DNA from 3 places in the Lachnospira eligens ATCC 27750 genome. Region 3 is predicted to be linked to each of the others. Evidence: a T-box and tRNA genes for the amino acid it is inferred to sense, from the RefSeq annotation. Region 3 holds a T-box; the other regions hold tRNA genes.
The links. The T-box of region 3 lies ahead of thrS (threonine--tRNA ligase). A T-box ahead of a tRNA ligase gene usually reads a tRNA of that ligase, here a tRNA-Thr.
Positions count from the first base shown of each region.

Region 1 (6,923 bases), on a different replicon from region 3:
TTACCGTCGCATTATTCTTCTGTTTATCAATACTGTGTACCTTACCGGTATTCTTATTGGCAGTCGCACCATTCGTTGATTCAGAAGCCTGATTGCTGTAATACTTCCTCATCAGTTTGCTATAAGAGCCATTCTTTATTGAATTATAAGTTGTAAAATCAATGCCATATGACAATGATGTTCCACTAGACGAATTATTAAGTCCTGCGAACAATGCTGATATTGTACTGGCATTATAAGCATTAATTGACATATGCATACCTCCTTGTCTATTGATTCTGTTTTCTAATAGTTACATCGGCCTCCATGCCTCATTTAATTATAACATTTTTTATCTGTTACGCAACATTTTTATAAATAACTTGAGCGGCATGCCAATGTAATGTATATTATTAAGTATCTGACATTGGAGGTCTTATTCATGAAACGATTAAAACGATTTGCTGCATTAACTGCAGTTATACTCTGGGGCATAATGATAATCGCCACTTTAATACTTGCATTCATAGACAATGAGGCATGTCATAAAGTATTTACCGGTCTGCTCTTCACAGACATTGTATTTCCTGTTGTAATATATGCAATGACACTTGTATACAAGATTCTTTCAGGAAGGAATAAGCAGTAATTTTATTGCCTTCCTTCCATAATCTTAATTGTAGCGCTTGTTCCGAGCCTGTCAGCTCCGGCATCTATCATGGCAGCTGCTGTGTTGTAATCTCTTATTCCGCCTGCTGCCTTAACCTTACACTTTCCTTCTACGTGAGCTTTCATAAGTGCAACATCACTTATTGTTGCACCACCTGTAGAGAATCCTGTTGAAGTCTTGACGTAATCAGCTCCTGCCTTAACAGACAGTTCGCACGCCTTAATTTTCTCCTCATCTGTAAGAAGACAGTTCTCAAATATAACCTTTAAAACTTTTCCTGCACATGCATCCCTTACTGCTTTAATATCCTCATACACAGCATCATATTCGCCTGCTTTAAGAAGTCCTACAGGAATAACCATATCAATCTCATCCGCACCATCTTCTACGGCTTTCTTAGTCTCATAAGCCTTAACGTCTGTGCTCATAGCTCCCAGCGGAAAACCAACTACAACACATGTCTTAACATCACTTCCGGAAAGGCATTGTTTTGCAAATGCAGTATATATTCCATTTACACATACTGATGCAAAATCATACTTTTTTGCTTCTTCACATAATGTTCGGATATCATCCTTAGTTGCGTCCGGCTTTAAGTTCGTATGGTCAAAATATTTATTAAACTTCATATGTTCCTCCAATTACCTATAAAAAGACCGTATCTGCAAAACTGTTGTACTGCAGATACGGTAATATTAATTGTTATTATTTAGAAAAATTACTCTTTCTGTGGATAATCTCATGTCTTCCTGGACCATTAGATACCATTGTGATAGGAGCTTCAATCTCCTGCTCAATAGTTTCAATATAGTTACGACACTCAACAGGAAGTTCTTCATAGTTAGTAATTCCTCTGATATCTGACTTCCAGCCTGGCATAGTCTTTAATACCGGCTTAGCCTTCTCAAGCTGTGGAGTAGTTGGGAAATCCTTAGTAATCTTTCCATCTATCTCATATCCAACGCACATTGGAATCTCATCAAGATATCCAAGTACATCAAGAACTGTAAGAGCAACCTCTGTTGTTCCCTGCATTCTTACACCATAACGTGTAGCAACTGCATCGAACCATCCCATTCTTCTAGGACGTCCTGTAGTAGCTCCGAATTCACCACCGTCTCCACCTCTGCGTCTGAGTTCATCTGCCTCATCACCAAAGATTTCACTTACAAATGCTCCGGCACCAACTGCTGAAGAATATGCCTTAACAACTGTAACAACATCAGTAATTGATGCAGCCGGAATACCAGCACCAATAGCACCATAAGGAGCTAATGTTGATGATGAAGTTACCATTGGGTATATACCATGGTCAGTATCCTTAAGAGAGCCTAACTGACCCTCAAGTAAGATCTTCTTTCCGTCTTTAAGTGCCTGATGTAAAAATGCTGATGTATCACATACATATGGCTCAACCATCTCTTTATATTCCATAAGAGTATTGAATATCTCTTCTTCGTTAAGAAGTGGCTGATGATAGAGATGCTCAAGCATAACATTCTTTAATGTACATACATTAGCAATCTTTTCCTTAAGTTCCTGCTCGTCTCCAAATAATTCATTAACCTGGAAACCAATCTTAGCATACTTATCTGAATAGAATGGAGCAATACCTGACTTAGTAGAACCAAATGACTTACCAGCAAGTCTTGCTTCTTCATATGTATCAAATGCAACATGATAAGGCATAAGAATCTGTGCCCTGTCTGATACAAGAATCTTAGGCATTGGTACATTGCGGTCTGTAAGGCTCTTTAATTCCTTAACAAGATATGGAATATTAAGAGCTACACCGTTGCCAATGACACTTGTTGTATGGTTATAGAAAACTCCCGAAGGTAAAAGATGGAGCGCGAACTTTCCATAATCATTAATAATAGTATGTCCCGCATTAGCTCCTCCCTGGAATCTTACGATGATGTCTGATTCTTCGGCAAGCATATCAGTAATCTTACCCTTTCCTTCATCACCCCAGTTAGCACCTACAATAGCTTTTACCATAGCGTCCTCCAATCTGTTTTAAAAAACACAAACATTAAATTAAGCTATTGACGGGAATTGAACCCGTGACCTCTTCATTACCAATGAAGTGCTCTACCCCTGAGCTACAATAGCATGTGTCTTAACACACCTATTCATAATATTATAGGTTGGTTATTTTGTCAACTTTATTCCTTATCCTTTGTATAGCATTATCTATAGATTTTGGCGGCTTATCAAGCGTCTGCGCAATAGCAATATAATCTTTGCCAGACATATATAATTCCAATACATTTTTCTCAAAACCACTTAGCACACTGTATAATTTATCTTCTAAACTTTCAGCATTTTCCTGATCAATAAAAAGCCTTTCCGGATTCTGTTCCTTATCAGACTTTAGTACATCCACCAGCTTTACCTGAGAATCATCCTCAGGATTAACCGGTTCATCAAAGGAAACATATGTATTAAGTGGCGTATTCTTCTTTCTGTTAGAAGCTGTAACTGCATTAAGAATCTGCCTGTTTATGCACATTCCAGCAAATGTCATGAAAGAAGCATCCTTTTGCTTATCATAGTCACGGACAGCCTTATAAAGGCCTATCATCCCCTCCTGGATTAAATCATCACTGTCTCCTCCGGCAAGAAACATAGCCTTTGCTTTCTTTCGCACTATATACTTATATCTCTCAAATATGTACTCAATTGCCTGCTCATTACCTGCCCTGTACATATCAATAAGCTCTTCATCAGGATACTCTTCCATATGCTTCATAAAAAACTCCCTAATTAAGTCTCTGACGGACTATTTCGTATGCAAGAACACCTGCTGCAACTGAGGCATTCAAGGAATCAATATCACCCTTCATAGGAATTGATGCGATGAAATCACATTTATCCTTAACAAGACGGCTTACTCCATTGCCCTCATTACCTATAACAAGGCCGATAGGTCCTTTGAGATTAAGATTATACATTGTCTCCCCGCCCATATCAGCGCATACAAACCAGAGTCCCTGCTTCTTAAGTTCCTCGATTGTCTGTGAAATATTAGTAACCTTGGCTACAGGTGTGTAATTAATCGCGCCTGCTGATGTCTTGGCTACAGTTGCTGTAAGTCCGACAGCTCTTCTCTTAGGAATAATAACTCCATGTGCACCTGCAAGGTTGGCAGTTCTTATAATAGCACCAAGATTGTGAGGATCCTCTATCTCATCAAGAATGAATATAAATGGATCTTCTCCCTTTTCCTTAGCTGATGCAAGTATATCATCAACCTCTGCATATTCATAAGCTGCACCAATGGCAACAACACCCTGATGATGTCCTGTTCCTGCAAGTCTGTCGAGTCTTTCCTTATCAACATAATTGATAATTGCATCTGTTTTCTTTGCTTCTCTGACAATACTCTTTATTGGTCCATCCTGACAGCCGTCAAGAATAAAAAGCTTATCAATAGTTTTACCAGAGCGGAATGCCTCTAATACAGCATTTCTTCCCTGAAATGTTAATTCATTGTATCTCATATATTTCTCCTTAATATTAACAAAGCAGAATCCAGTTATCCATTACAGATATGGATTCTGCTTTGCCGGCTCTACTTTAACTCAAGGCTTTCCAGTCCTGCTTTAACCAGTTCCATCATCCGCTCATACTGCCCACTAAGATACAGATATCCCATAAGAGCCTCAAAACCCGTTGCCCTTCTGTAATCTCCAATGCTTGCATTCTTGGCAGATGTGTATGACTTTGCATTACGTCCTCTCTTATACACAGCTTCCTCATGTTCACTGAGCATTGGCTCTATTACACCTATCATGGCAGATTGGGATTCAGCCTTAACAATACTGCTCGTTTTCTTGTTAAGCTTATTAACCTGCATATTCCCCTGTTCTATAACCCATGTCTTAATGACAAGGTCATATATGCTGTCCCCGATATATGCAAGAACAAGAGGTGATAACTGCGAAGGCTCTGTATGCTTCATATCCAGGCCTTCATATATGCATTTTACAAGGTCGTTATCTAGGCTCTGCTCCATCTTACGCCCTCTCTTGTATCCTTAAGAACAATTCCCTTTGCTAATAACTCATCTCTAATTTCATCAGCTCTTGCAAAATTCTTATCTTTTCTTGCCTGCTGTCTCTCGGCAATAAGTGCCTCGATATCCTCATCAAGCATTTCTTCCTTCTTGTCTGTCTTAAGTCCAAGAATATCTGTGAGAGTTGTAATCTTCTTCATAAGAGTATCGATGTATTCCTTGGAATTATCTGAGCTTGAATTAGAGTTAGCAAGCTTTACAAGTTCAAATATAGCTGATATTGCATCTGCTGTATTGAAATCATCGTCCATTGAATCTTCGAATTTCTTATAAATGTCATCTATAGAAGCTATTATCTTCTTCTCATCCTCTGTCATTATAACATCTTTGGCATTCTCTGACAGATGTCTTAAATTATCAACTGCAGTTAAGATTCTGTCTAATCCGTTCTTTGCTGATTCCATAAGGTCATGACTGAAATTAACAGGATTGCGGTAATGTGCGCTTAACATGAAGAATCTTAACACTTCAAGGTCATATTCCCTGCTTATATCTCTTACTGTAAAGAAATTGCCTAAAGACTTAGACATCTTCTTGTTATCAATATTAAGAAATGCATTGTGCATCCAGTACTTAGAGAATGGTACTCCATTAGCTGCCTCTGACTGTGCAATCTCATTCTCATGGTGAGGGAATATTAAATCCTCTCCACCTGCATGAATATCGATTTCGTCAGCAAGATACTTCTTAGACATAACAGAGCATTCAATATGCCAGCCTGGTCTTCCGTCACTCCAAGGTGATGGCCAAGATGGCTCTCCTTCTTTCTTAGGCTTCCAAAGAACGAAATCAAGTGGGTCTTCCTTCTCATCCTCACCTGTAACCTTAAGACTATGTGCCTCATCTCTGTGTCCTGCCTCCAAGTCGTCAATATTCTTCTTAGATAGCTTTCCGTATTCTGCAAACTTTCTTGTTCTGTAGTATACGGTTCCATTGACTTCATAAGCATAACCCTTGTCAATAAGAGTCTGTATCATATCAATCATTCCACCGATTTCCTGAGTTGCAAGAGGATGTGTTGTTGCAGGCTTAATATTCATGCCCTCCATATCCTTCTTACATTCAGCAATGTATCTTGTTGAAATCTCCTCAGCAGATACACCTTCTTCATTAGCTTTCTTAATAATCTTGTCGTCTACATCTGTAAAGTTAGATACATAATTAACATCATATCCCTTGTACTCAAGATATCTTCTTACTGTATCAAATACAATCATAGGTCTTGCGTTACCAATATGAATAAGGTTGTATACAGTAGGTCCGCAGACATACATTTTAACCTTACCTTCTTCTAATGGCTTAAACTCTTCTTTTCTTCTGGATAAAGTATTATAAATCCTCATGTCAGATTTCCTTTCATAATCACACTTTAGTTATCATCATACGAGCTGCGGCTTTCATTGACGCTGTTTTCAAGGTGTGCAAGTCTCTTCTTAAGTCTTGCGTTCTCCTGCTTTAAGTTCTCGATATCCTGCATAACAGGATCTGGAAGATGTATCTGGTCTAAATCATCAAACAGTCTTACGCTATCCTGAATAACAACTCTTCCTGGAACACCAACCACTGTAGAATTCGCTGGCACATCCTTTAATACAACAGAACCCGCACCAATCTTGCAATTATCACCTATGGTAACTGAGCCAAGAATCTTTGCTCCTGCTCCTACCATAATATTATTTCCCAGAGTAGGATGTCTCTTCCCCTGTTCCTTGCCTGTTCCTCCAAGTGTAACGCCCTGATAAAGTGTTACATTGTTACCGATAATAGCTGTCTCTCCGATAACAACTCCATGTCCATGGTCAATAAAAAGTCCTTCGCCAATCTGCGCTCCCGGATGTATCTCAATTCCAGTCTGTCTTGCAGTTTTCTGTGAAATCTTTCTTGCCTTGTAATATTCGCCCTTAAGATATAACTTATGGGCTTTTCTATATTTAAGTATTGCCTTAAAACTAGGATAAAGATATACCTCTTTATCCGACTTGATAGCAGGGTCTCTGTCCTTTATTACCGCTATTTCCTGCTTTACATAATCTCTATATTTCATAATCTGTTAATCCTGACTTTTCTATTCTTAATTATATTATATGAATTAAAGCTGCGAATGTATTGTCAGTTCTATTTGTTCTGACAGCCCATGCAGCCACCACAGTCAGATCTACAGTTTGTCATATCAGCCGCACCATATATATAATT
Region 1 is NC_012778.1:497,110-504,032, reverse strand. Features, by position in the region: gene EUBELI_RS02405 (hypothetical protein) at 1-253, opposite strand, end outside; gene EUBELI_RS02400 (hypothetical protein) at 422-628, shown strand; gene deoC (deoxyribose-phosphate aldolase) at 631-1,278, opposite strand; gene EUBELI_RS02390 (adenylosuccinate synthase) at 1,355-2,650, opposite strand; tRNA gene EUBELI_RS02385 (tRNA-Thr) at 2,693-2,764, opposite strand; gene sigH (RNA polymerase sporulation sigma factor SigH) at 2,793-3,404, opposite strand; gene rlmB (23S rRNA (guanosine(2251)-2'-O)-methyltransferase RlmB) at 3,415-4,155, opposite strand; gene EUBELI_RS02370 (Mini-ribonuclease 3) at 4,227-4,670, opposite strand; gene cysS (cysteine--tRNA ligase) at 4,655-6,073, opposite strand; gene cysE (serine O-acetyltransferase) at 6,100-6,774, opposite strand; gene ispF (2-C-methyl-D-erythritol 2,4-cyclodiphosphate synthase) at 6,846-6,923, opposite strand, start outside.
Region 1: it encodes a tRNA-Thr, which carries the amino acid that the T-box ahead of thrS (threonine--tRNA ligase) is inferred to sense. The anticodon was not compared.

Region 2 (6,923 bases), on a different replicon from region 3:
CGTCACACAATTGGATCTGGATATGTTCTATAAGATGTATATGATGGCTGACAGAGATATTCTTTCAGAACTTGACAGCAGTGTATTGCATTATGATGATATCAAGGCATATAAGGATGCATTCAGCACGATAGACATAAGGGAGGATGTATGTTTTGCATGTGCAGGATATGAATGCAAGGAAGCACTTATTGCGGCTATATGTGATTTTACACTGACACTGGATGGGGTTAATCTTTCGATAGTCTATTCACCGAAGCAGGATGGAATAAAGATCTCTATAAGAAGCAGTGGAAAATATCTGTCAGGAGTAATTACCATGAATGCACTTAAAGGAATTGGAACTGGCGGAGGGCATGATAATATGGCTGGAGGTTATGTTTCATACTGGAGACCAGATGGTGAGAAAATAAGTGAGGCTGAGGTTTTGAAAATTGAGCAGGAGATTAAGACAAGATTCTTGAAGGAAGCAGGTATTGAATAATAAATATATTAATTGCCGGTAAGTGTACTACCGCTCGTCAGATGTCAGATTTTAAGTCGGATTTTTATGAGCGGCATGTAATTCTTACCGGCAGTTTTTGTTTTGTATGCTATTTTATATTAATCTGTATTCTGTCAATGAAATGTCCGAAAATGCCGGCATAGCCATCCATTCCGTTATCAGTGTTGTTGTCTTTTTGCAAACTGTAGTAATTGTTATTCCTAGGGCTTACCCTGTAGAATGCATAATGATAACCTGATGAATTAATAATATCATCAGGGGTGTAATAATATATCTCAACAGCATCAACAGGTGTGTCATTGCCGGCATATCCGTTATAATAATCGTTAATATCAGTGTTGCGGCTGTCTATGAAACCAAGCCAGCCATTATTTACATGGACTCTGTATTTTATATAGCCGGTATCTGTTGTGACTGCAAGACCGGTAATTCTCTGACCGGATATTCCGGCGTAGTCATCATTATTCTTAACAACAGGAAGCCAGCGACCCGTTGCAAGCTTTGTCTGATAGTAAACATTTATATTATTGGATGAACTATCATCGGTACGGATAGTTTCATCAGTATTGCCATCATTTTTTACAGAATAATCTGAGTAATATATATTGCCATCATATTCTTCATCTTCGATTTCTACTGCACCAAACTGCCACATGGTACAGTCAAGGCTTGGAGAATCAATTCCCCAGTGCGCAAGCCAGATATTCATCTCTGGGATTGATTTCAGTCTGTCAAGGTTAAGCACATTTGTAAAATAGTTGTAATTGGCATAGACGCCGGTTTTATATCCGCTGACACGCATAGCATTAACAAACATTTCGCAGAAATCAGACAGCAGTTCGCCTTCGGAGTATACATCCAGACCGTTTCTTGCTTTATATCCATCAGCATCTTCCATATCAAACCACACACCAAGTTCGGGAGATCTACCTTTAAGAAGTCTTAGCGCATGGGCAGTTTCGCTTGCTGCATCGTAATAATCTAATGCATAACTGTATAGATAGACGCCGTAAGGAATTCCAAGCCTTTCACATTCATCCATATTTCTTATGGCAGCAGCATCATCCTGTGATTGGATATCATTGCCATATCCTATACGGATAATTGTACCCTCAATATAGTTTTTCATATTATCCCACTGTATGAATCCATTATAGCTGCTCACATCTATAACAACGGCATATATATCAGCTGAAAATGACATGAACAGGCATACAGATGCAATAATTGCAATATATATTCTGATGATTTTCTTCATTTACATAGCCCCTTTCTTTTAATGTTCTAATATAGAATATTCGAAAGATGATGGAGAGTGAGGAGGGAAGGTGATGCACAGTGTAGCGTGAAACTGAAGCGTGGCAGATTGGGCGTTGAAGTGGAGTAAGGCACGGATGAAGTCCAAAAAGGAAGTCAAAGAGTGATGGATTGGACGTTGAGGTGGAGGAAAGACAGTAGAAAGTCCGAAAGGAAGGTCAACGCGTGGCGGATTGGACGTTGAAGTGGAGTGAGGCATGGATGAAGTCCAAAATAGGAATGTATGCGTGCAAAAATGGACTTTATGATGCATAACAGCATTCATAAAGTCCATTAGTTACAAAGCCACCTGCCGGAATCGAACCGGCGACCTTTTCATTACGAGTGAAACGCTCTACCGACTGAGCCAAGGTGGCATGTCTGTCTGCCAATATTGTGGCGACGAACAACAATTATTATATATATTAATTCTTTTTTTGTAAAGTCGTTATTTCACGGATATATAAGCCTGACATGATGAATAATAATTCTCTATACGGACAATTATAGATTAAGAACAGATAACTAGCAACAAAGAAGGAGGCAGCCATGAATACAATAGGTAATGATGAATCGTACAACAAGAAACCAGACAATGAGATATCAGACAACGAGAAATCCAACAACGGGAATACCGCAGATGACTACAAAGATGGTGCTGTTACGAAAAATGCTCTTCAGGTGATAACGATTATTGGAGAGATAGAAGGACATGATAATCTTCCTGCAACAAGCAAAGCAACCAAGTATGAACATATGCTTCCTAAGCTGGCGGAGATTGAGATGGATAAAGATATTAAAGGTGTACTTTTTATTATGAATACAGTTGGTGGGGATGTCAGTGCGGGACTGGCACTGGCAGAGATGATTGCTTCAATGAAAAAGCCAACAGTTTCACTTATCATAGGCGACTCACATAGTATAGGTGTGCCGCTTGCTGTGAGTACAGATTATTCATTTATTGTGCCTACAGCTACCATGATAATACATCCTGTGAGGATGAACGGAACACTTATCGGAGTTCAGCAGACATATGATTATTTTGAACGGATATCTGACAGGATAACATCATTTATTGCGACTCACAGCAATGTAAGCAAAGAAAGAGTAGAGAAAATGATGGTTGACACCACACAACTCTCTAAAGACTTAGGAACAGTGCTGGTGGGTAGACAGGCTGTTGAAGAAGGTTTAATATGTGAAGTAGGAGGAATCAGCGATGCACTTGCAAAGCTGGATTCATTGATTGATGAACAATAACGCAATAAGGGGAAATTATGAAATGTAATATGTGTCCAAGAGCCTGTAATGTTGACAGAAATGTTAATACAGGCTTTTGTGGAATGACTAATGATATATATGCGGCAAGAGCCGCTCTACATATGTGGGAAGAGCCATGCATATCAGGTGAACATGGAAGTGGGGCAGTGTTCTTTTCAGGGTGTACATTAAGGTGCATATTCTGTCAGAATTCTGAGATTGCTGCGGCACAGGTTGGAAAGAAGATAACAGTGGAGAGGCTTTCAGACATTTTTCTTGAACTTCAGGACAAATGTGCCAACAATATTAACCTTGTAACTGCAACACATTTCGTGCCACAAGTAGCAGAGGCACTTGTCAAGGCAAAGAATAAGGGGCTTGTCATACCAGTTGTGTACAATTCAAGTGCATACGAGAATGTCAGCACGCTTAATATGCTTGACGGGCTTGTGGATGTGTATCTTCCAGACATGAAATACATAGACAGCAGGCTTTCGGCAGAGTACTCGAAAGCACCAGATTATGCTGATGTGGCTAAAGCTGCAATACATGAGATGGTCAGACAGACCGGGAAGCTGGAATTCTTCATAGAAGATGATGAACTCGTGAAGAGCGGAAGAGTTGAAGCCGGGATTATGAAAAAAGGCGTAATTGTAAGACATCTTGTACTTCCGGGAACAACTAAGGATTCCAAAGCGGTTATAAAGTATCTTATTGATACATATGGAGATGATATATACATAAGCATAATGAGCCAGTACACGCCATTTGACAGACTAAAAAAACATCCACTCCTGTCGCGTAAAGTGACAAGAAAAGAATATAATTCTGTGGTAGATTATGCAATAGACTGTGGGATTAATAATGGATTTATTCAGGAAGGTGATGTTGCTGAGGAAAGCTTCATACCTGAATTTGACTATGAGGGCATATGATTATATAATCGTAACAGAGATTATTACAAATGTATTGGCAGGATTAATATATGGAGAATAAGCATGGGCATATAGAGCAGAACAGAGCCAGAATATGGCAGATTGGCTTGTTTTCTCTTAATAATACATCTACAAATCTGTTTCTTGCGATGATGGGATATGTCTCATATTATGCTAATGGAATAGCAGGTCTTTCAGTTGTGCTTATTTCAGTTATTCTTACGGGAATGAGAATATTTGATGGGGTAACAGATCCGGTAATAGGGTATTTTATAGATAAGACTAATGGAAAATATGGTAAATTCAGGCCTTATATTGTTATAGGATACTTACTAATGGCAATTAGCAGTCTTGTACTGTTCTTTACTACAAGCCTTGTTCCAGTTATTTTAAGACCATTGTATTTTATAATTGTATATTCAGTATATATAATAGGATACACATTTCAGACAGCAGTTGTAAAGTCTGGACAATCGGTAATTACTAATGACATGAAGCAGAGGCCAATGATAACATTTTTTGACTCAACATTTATAATGTTCGCACATGGTCTGGTTGCTTTTTATGTGTCGGTGTATCTGATTGAGAAATACAAGACATTCCAGTCACAGGCACTTTTCTCAGAGTTCGTAATCACAGTGGTTATTGTAGCCGGAATATGCTCAGCACTGGCTGTTGTGGGAATATGGAGTAAGGATAATGTAAAGTACTTCAAGCTTGATGAGGATAAGAAGCAGCAGATACATTTCAGGGATTATGCGGCTATAATTAAACACAACAAGCCAATCAGAATGCTTGTTATTGCGGCGGCATCTAACAAATTCGCACAGATGGTATATGGTAATTCAACAGTTCTTGTAATGCTTTATGGAATACTGATGCAGAATTATCCGCTGGCTGGTATAATTGGAATAATTGTAGGTATTCCTAATCTGGGAATAATATATATTGGGATAGAGCATGCCAAGCGATGCGGACAGAAGAAGACACTTGTAAGGTCAACATATCTTGCAATTATTTTTCAGACGATACTTATGTTTATGATGATATTTTCAGACCTTACAAATGTATCATTAAGACATATTAACTTTATATCGGTAGCGTTTTTGTTAGTGTTTACACTGCTTAACGGAGTAAAATCAATATCTAATAATATAGTTGTTCCTATGATTGCCGATTGTACTGATTACGAATATACACTGAGCGGACATTTTGTGCCGGGAATAATGGGAGCACTGTTTTCATTTATTGACAAATCATTTTCAGCACTTGGAACAGGATTTGTAGGAATAGCACTTGCGATAGCAGGGTATTCTAAAGTTTTTCCGCAGGTGGAGGACCAACTGACACCACAGCTTAAGTTTCTGACAATATTTTTCTATTGCATAATTCCGATAATAGGCTGGATTGTGACAATATTTATAATGAGATTCTATAAGCTGGATAAGAATACTATGAGGGGCTTGTATAAAAAATAGAGTGGAGATTAATATGCTTATTAGTAAAGGAAATCCCATGCTTATGGGATGCAGCAGATATAAGGACGGATATAATTTTACATATGAGGCAGAATGTGACAGTGCAGCTTTGCTGATTTTTGATGCACATATGAAGCCAAAAGAACGTATAGAACTGGATTCATCAATGAAATGTGGCAACATATTTTCAGTATATGTATGTGACAGGAAGCTGGACAAAAGTTTCTATTGCTATGAGATAGATGGCTTAATGTATCTTGACCCATATGCAAAGGCGATAACGGATTGCGGAAGATTTGGACAGACGGACGAGAAAGATGTGTATCTGGCTGCGATTGATGTGGCAGATTATGACTGGGAAGATGACAGACCGCTTAATTATGATTACAGCGACTGTATATTCTATAAGATGAATGTAAGAGGTTTTACTAAAAGCAGAACATCTAAGGTTAAAGATAAAGGAACATTTTCAGGAATAATTAACAAGATTCCATATCTTAAGGAACTTGGAATCACAACTATTGAGTTACAGCCCGCATATGAATTTGATGAAATAGGCCGTTTTCCACAGCTGACTGATACTATAATGTCAAAATACGGAGCCGGAACACATTACAGCGTGGATAAGAATACGCGGAAAATTAATTACTGGGGATATACGGGAGGATTTTATTTCGCACCTAAGGCATCATATTCTTCAATTGCTTCAAAGCATCCAGGGGTGTTTAGGGATTATACAGTTGAATTTAAGAATGTGGTTAAAGAATTGCACAGAAATGGCATTGAAGTCGTTATGGAAATGTTTTTTACTGACGAAAGTACAGGCTTTATCCTGCAGTGTGTAAGACACTGGGTTACAGAATATCATATTGATGGTGTACATGTATATTGTGATGAGTCTGCACTTAAAGCACTTTCACAGGATGCACTTTTAGCGGATACCAAGATTATAACTGTATACTGGAATGGTAAAACCGGAACGAAGAAGCATATGGCTAATTATAATAATGATTTCCAGAATATTGCGCGCCGCCTGTTAAAGGGTGACGAGAATATGCTTGGAGAATTTGCAGCTATATCAAGAAAGAATGAAGCAAACAGTGCAAGTATTAATTATATTGCCAACAACAATGGATTTACTCTTAATGACCTTGTGAGCTTCGACAGAAAGCATAATGAGCTTAATGGTGAGAATAACAGGGATGGCGAGGATTTTAATTTCAGCTGGAACTGTGGCGAGGAAGGTTCGACAAGAAAGAGAAAGATTAAAGAACTAAGAATGCGTCAGATTAAAAATGCACTGGCATTTGTTTTCTTGTCGGCAGGTACTCCGCTTATACTTGCCGGAGACGAGTTTGGCAATTCACAGAACGGTAACAATAATCCGTATTGTGTTGACAGTGAACTTTCATGGGTTAACTGGAAGGAAACTAAAGAGGGAAAAGAAAT
Region 2 is NC_012778.1:1,347,782-1,354,704, reverse strand. Features, by position in the region: gene EUBELI_RS06390 (DHH family phosphoesterase) at 1-484, shown strand, start outside; gene EUBELI_RS13615 (GH25 family lysozyme) at 594-1,763, opposite strand; tRNA gene EUBELI_RS06375 (tRNA-Thr) at 2,106-2,178, opposite strand; gene EUBELI_RS06370 (ClpP family protease) at 2,351-3,061, shown strand; gene EUBELI_RS06365 (radical SAM protein) at 3,079-3,996, shown strand; gene EUBELI_RS06360 (MFS transporter) at 4,047-5,474, shown strand; gene EUBELI_RS06355 (alpha-amylase family glycosyl hydrolase) at 5,488-6,923, shown strand, end outside.
Region 2: it encodes a tRNA-Thr, which carries the amino acid that the T-box ahead of thrS (threonine--tRNA ligase) is inferred to sense. The anticodon was not compared.

Region 3 (6,923 bases):
AGTTTAATCCTGTTCTTTAAGTCAGCAACTGAAAAGCATTTCTTTTCAATCGTCTTTAACCATATCTTAAATATCTCTGAAAGGCTGTATGGCATATCCAGAACTTTTCTTGGCGGCTGTATAACGCAGCTTGTTATCTGCTCATATCTTCCATGAAGCAGTTCACCTATCTGGTCCCTGTCCTCTATTGAGTTGACATACCCCTGGTCATACATTCCCTTTCTTCCTGCTCTTCCGGCAATCTGCTTAACCTCACTCATGTTAAGAAATCTTTTGGATTTGCCATCGAATTTTTTCGACTCAGTAAATATTATTCTTCTTATAGGAAGATTTACTCCCATTCCAATAGCATCTGTACATACTACAATTCTGCTCTCTCCATTTAAGAATCTGGCAACCTCTGCTTTTCGCACACTGTATGGAAGTGAACCGTATATAACACTTACTTTATACCCTTCCTTCTTTAGAAGAGTTGCGAGCATAAGAACTTTTCTACGTGAAAATGATACTAAAGCATCTCCATCCCGTATATCATCCGGAAATATGAAATCATGATCTTCAACTATAAGTCTTGAATTCCTTTTATGTCTTATATCCGTATATGTATCTCCACACATTTTTATAAGCATTTTAACAATATGTATTGCATTCGGCGACATGCATACATGTACAACATCAGCATTGACGCCAAGAATTGCCTCTGTCCACGCCCAGCCTCTGTCTGAGTCAGCTACCATCTGTGCCTCATCTATTACACAGACATCAAAATGTCTGCTCATATCCATTTTCTCAACTGTACAGGATAAATGCTTTGCACCATCTCTTATATCCTTCTCCTCACCTGTCGTCAACGAACAGTTAATTCCTCTTGCAAGACTCATCTCCTGAATCTCAAGTGCAAGAAGTCTCAGGGGTGCAAGATACATTCCTGAACCGGCATTATAAAAATCTTCTAATGCATCATGTGTCTTTCCTGTATTAGTCTCTCCTATATGCAATATAAAATGTCTCTTTATATTTCTGGCTTCAGGATACAGCTGTGTTATATCCTCAGGAATACTCTCCATTAATGCGGTCTTTATCTTAAGTTCCTTAAGACTTGCCAAATCTTTAGGTACGAATTTCTTCTTTTTCTTTTTATAGTAATATCTTGCCATTTATTTTCCTATTGTTTTCTGAAATATAAACAAGAAGCATGACAATACATAAAACATTACATATTGTCACGCTTCTTTCTGTAAGGTCAGTCTGATTATTTAGCTGCTGCAGGATTATTCTTCTTAGTAGCAATCTCATCCTTAAGCATTGCAACAAATTCGTCCTTAGATACTGTAGTTGACTTCTGCTCTCCGTGAAGTCTGTAGCTTACAGTTCCATCTGCTGCTTCATTCTTACCAAGCACAATAAGGTAAGGAATCTTCTTTACCTGAGCTTCTCTTACTCTGTATCCAAGCTTTTCTGCTCTCTCATCAATCTCAACTCTGATTCCATTATCTGCAAGATAATCATAGAGACCATGAGCATAAGCATTTAACTCTTCATCTTCATTCTTAACCGGAAGAATTGTAGCCTGTACAGGAGCAAGCCATAATGGAAGGTTACCCTTTGTCTCCTCAAGTATATAAGCCATGAATCTGTCAAGAGAACCAAGGATAGCTCTGTGAAGAACTACAGGTGTCTTTCTCTGTCCATCTTTATCAATGTATGTTAAGTTGAACTTAGATGGAAGACAGAAATCAAGCTGGCATGTTGATAAAGTATATTCATTACCGATAGCAGGCTTAACATTTACATCAAGCTTAGGTCCGTAGAATGCAGCCTCTCCGATTTCCTCTGTGTACTCAATTCCGATATCATTAAGAACCTTTCTTAATGCGTTCTCAGCATTGTTCCACATTTCATCATCATCATGATACTTTACCTTATCCTCTGGATCTCTTAATGAGAGAACACAGCGGTAATCTGTAATATTGAAATCCTTATACGTCTCAAATATAAGGTCTACAACCTTGGCAAATTCTGACTCAATCTGCTCTGGTGTTACGAAAAGGTGGGCATCATTCTGGCAAAAATGTCTTCCTCTCTCAATACCCTTTAATGTTCCACTTGCCTCAAATCTGAAGTCATGTGCAATCTCACCGATTCTTATAGGAAGATCCTTGTAAGAATGCATTTTGTTAGCATATATCATCATGTGGTGAGGGCAGTTCATTGGTCTTAAGACAAATGATTCGCCTTCAACTTCCATAGCTGGGAACATGTTTTCCTTGTAGTGATCCCAGTGGCCTGATGTCTTGTAAAGATTAACTGTACCAACACATGGTGTCATTACATGAAGGTATCCAAGCTTTCTTTCCTTGTCCTTAATGTAATTCTCAAGCTCCTGCCATACTGTATATCCCTTTGGTAAAAACATTGGAAGTCCACGTCCGATTAAGTCATCTGACATGAAAAGTTCCATTTCCTTGCCAATCTTTCTGTGGTCACGTTCCTTTGCTTCCTCAAGAAGCTTAAGATGTTCTTCAAGCTCCTCAGCTGTTGGGAAACATACACCATAGATTCTCTGCATTACATGATTGCTGGCATCGCCCTTCCAGTATACACCAGAATATTTAACAAGCTTGAAGTTCTTGCAGAGCTTAGTATTATCGACATGAGGTCCACGACAGAGGTCTGTGAAATCGCCCTGGTCATATACTGTAATGTTGCCATCTTCAAGACCGCTTATAAGATCAAGCTTATACATATCATCCTTGAACATCTCAAGGGCTTCTTCCTTAGAAACTTCTCTTCTGTATATCTTCTTGCCTTCCTTGCAGATTTTCTTCATTTCTTTTTCGATAGCTTCAATAGCATCGTCATTGATTACATTATCTCCAAGGTCTATATCATAATAGAATCCCTCTTTAACTACTGGTCCAACCCAGAACTTAGCATGTGGATATAAATGCTTAACTGCCTGTGCCATAACATGTGCACATGAATGATTAAGAGTATTCAGTCTTTCATCTTCCTTAAAATTAACCATGATAAATCTCCTTTTGTGTTAATATTTTTGTTGCTATTCTCATCGCTGCTTGTGCTCGTAGCTCATGTTCCAGAGCTTCGCTCTGTCACTGTCGCGGTGCTCCTCGAATATCCATGCAAAGTCCACACCCTGTTCAAGCACAGCTGTTGACTTTCCCTGTATATTCTCATCGCTACTCGCGCAAAAAAGCCCCTTATACAGTGGCTTTCCAGCTTGCTGTATAAGGGGCGAATATTCAATCCGCGGTTCCACCCTTATTATTCTCTCAATCAGGAGAACATCTCATTATGATTATAACGGAATCACCGTGCCGTATTAGGGCCGCTCGGAGGTGGTTTTCCCATATCCGTATTCTAAAGCACTTCCACCATATATGCTTCTCTCTGTAGAACCGTAACATAGTACTCTTCTCGTCAACGCTTTAGTAAGAAGTATATTTCAAATTTTACATAATGTCAACCTGTTAATCATTGATTTTTGTATTTAAAAATGCTATTATTTCTATATTAATTTTCGAACAATTTAATATTATTTTTAGGGAGGAACTAATGGATAAATTACATTCACACAACTATCTTATTGTTTTAGTTGGAACAATTGCATTATCAGTTATGACATTTTTTTCAGAAGGGATTAATATCCGTGCATTTATCGGAATTGGCATAATGCTTGCCAGTCTTATTGCTGCCGGTATTGGTAAGTTCTTAATTCAGAATCATTTTATTAAAGCTTTGCTCATTAATCTTACGCCTTCAATTGCTACATTTGTATATGCTTTTGTTTTAGGCGGCAACTCAGTTGCATTTCTTGCCAACTTTGTATTTCTATCAATGATGGCATTATATTTTGATAAGAAGTACATTATATATTACTCTGTTCCTGTTGCTAATATTGCACTTATATGTACCATATTTTTCCCATTCGTTATTGATGGGGCTAATTACGACAGAGTAGATGCCTTTACAAAGGTATTCCTTTTTGACCTTGTTGCTATTATTTTATACAAAGCTGTTGACAGAGGACGAGAGCTTCTTTCTCAGAGTGAAGAAACACTATCTACTATTAACAGCAACTCACATGCAGCCAATGACATAGCCATTAATCTTAATTCAGCTATCGAAAATTGTAAGAACGGTCTTGATAACTTATCTGAACAGGCAACTAAGGTAAATGAAGCTGCTTCTCAGATGAATACCGTTATTGACGATACAACCAATGCAACTATATCTGTAACTGAGAGAATTCAGGATGCCACCGATGAAATCAATAAGAATTATGAGCTTTCCAAAGAGCTTGATGCTGGCTTCGAAAAAGTTGATACATCAGTCAGAGCCGGTAATAACGAAGTAAATGTTGTTAAAAACACTCTTTCGGAGATGGCAGAAACTGTTGGCTCTGCCAGAGGAGCTATGTCTGAGCTTATGAACGAGATGTCTAAGATTACTTCAATTCTTGAAGAAATCAACGCAATTGCAGCCCAGACTAATCTTCTTTCTCTTAATGCCTCAATTGAAGCCGCAAGAGCCGGTGAACATGGTAAAGGATTTGCTGTAGTTGCAGATGAAATCCGTCATCTTTCTGAACAGAGTTCAGAAGCTGCAGACAATATACACAAAATCATTAACGGTCTTTCAGGTATGACAGATGAAGTTTCTAACCGCGTGAATGCAGGTGCTGAATCAGCTAATGATGTTGTTTCCAAGATGGACACTCTTGTCAATGTCCTCACCGGAATCAATGATTCAACAGAAGTTGCACACGATCTTGTAAGAGAACAGTATAAGGTAATCGAATCTGTCAGGACAGCTTTTGACAGCGTTAACTCAGACATTCAGACGCTTGTTGCTACCTCTGAAGAGAACGCTGCAATGATATCTAATATTTCAGAGAGCATCCGCCAGCAGGAAGAAGCCGTTTCGAATGTTGACGATGGCATCGAGCATGTCTTAAAGCTTTCTGGTGAATTAAAAGAACATTTTAATTAATATGCATATAAAAAGTGGCAGTCTTCAAAAATACCTGAAGTCCTGCCACTATTTTTAACATAAACCTATCTTTTTATCCAATCTAGTTTCTCCAATTAAGTTCCCCTAATCAAGAAAGCTTCATATCTCCATCTTTAACCCAGCCAATCTTTTTAAGAAGCATATTAATAAGCGGACATATCACTGCCGGAAGAATGAATGATATAAGAATCATTCCAGCCCAGTCAAATCCTGTAATTGCTGCCTTAGTTCCATTAGCAATATCAGCTATCCAACCGGAATATACACCTATCTGTCCAACCAGTCCGCATGTACCCATACCAGATGATACCGGAGTGCCATTCATCTGCAGCTTGAACAGGCATGTTGCCATAGGACCTGTAATTGCAGATGTAACTATCGGTGCAATCCATATTCTCGGATTCTTAATTATATTTCCCATCTGAAGCATTGATGTACCAATTCCCTGAGAAACAAGTCCTCCCCATCGGTTCTCCTTAAATGACATAACTGCAAATCCAACCATCTGCGCACAGCAGCCTGCAACTGCTGCTCCGCCTGCAAGCCCAGTAAGTCCAAATGCAGCACATATCGCTGCTGATGATATAGGAAGTGTAAGTGCAATTCCAACAAGAACTGATACTGCAATTCCCATAAGGAAAGGCTGAAGATTAGTTGCAAGCATAATAAGTTCGCCAATCTTCATTGCCGCTTTTCCCAAAGCCGGTGCAATAAGAGCCGCTACTCCTGTTCCAACACCTATAGTAACAAGCGGTGTAACAAGAATATCTATCTTAGTTTCTTTAGAAATCATCTTACCTGCTTCTGCTGCAATAATGGCAACAAAATATACTGCAAGCGGACCACCTGCACCGCCAAGTGCATTAGATGCAAATCCAACAGTTATAAGTGAAAACAGTACAAGTGGAGGGCATTTCAGTGCATAACCGATTGCCACTGCCATTGCCGGTCCGCTCATTGCTGACGCAAGCCCTCCAACTGTATAATTGACACCGCTCACTGTTGCCACAGTATTAGTAAGAAAACCAATATGCAGCTGTGTTCCCAGCGTATTAAGAATCGTTCCTATAAGCAACGAACAGAACAATCCCTGTGCCATCGCACCCAGTGCATCAATACCATACCTTTTAACTGAAACTTCAATATCCTTCCGCTTCAGAAATGTCTTAAATTTCTCCCACATAATAAACCTCACTTTGTAAATTTTCATTATGATAGCATATTACGATGGGATTGTGAATATAGCAATTTTTACTCACCCTATATCATCCAAATTGGTACGATATAGTTATCCTTATCAATTGCACCAAGTGAAGGCTTCATACAGACAACTGCTCCACTTTGTAAGATAACATACCAGCCCCGTATCATAAAAATACAACTTTGGAGTTTTTACAAGACGCTTTAGCAGATTATTAGAATACGGATGAAGATAAAAAATAATACCAAGAGTTTCCAAAATTTCAAGCCAATCCTTTGCCTGTGTCTAGATTAATATCTGCGTCTCTTGCTATTTCTGCCTGAGACATAGATGTAAGAGAAAGTACTGCCACTCTTCCTGCTAAGAATTCCGGTGCATACTGAACTTTATCAATTAATACAGATATAGAGCAGCACTATTCTTTAAATAAAAATGCCTGCTCTATATTCAAATTATCTCTGTTGGATATTTTTAAGAATTGTACCCCGTGTCAAGGACACGATGGGTACAATTTGCCTTCCTATATAACAATTATCTTATATTACAACCCCATTACAATGGTCAATCTCATGCTGGATTATCTGCGCTGTCCAACCTGAGTATTTTCTATGCTGTTTCTTAAAATTCTGGTCAAGATAATCCACTTCAATATCCTGATATCTCGTACATGGACGCACACCTTCTAATG
Region 3 is NC_012780.1:467,965-474,887, forward strand. Features, by position in the region: gene EUBELI_RS12705 (helicase-related protein) at 1-1,157, opposite strand, end outside; gene thrS (threonine--tRNA ligase) at 1,253-3,028, opposite strand; T-box leader at 3,249-3,454, opposite strand; gene EUBELI_RS12720 (methyl-accepting chemotaxis protein) at 3,577-5,013, shown strand; gene EUBELI_RS12725 (PTS transporter subunit IIC) at 5,123-6,217, opposite strand; partial or broken gene EUBELI_RS15005 (DUF4143 domain-containing protein) at 6,368-6,514, opposite strand; gene EUBELI_RS12730 (peptide deformylase) at 6,772-6,923, opposite strand, start outside.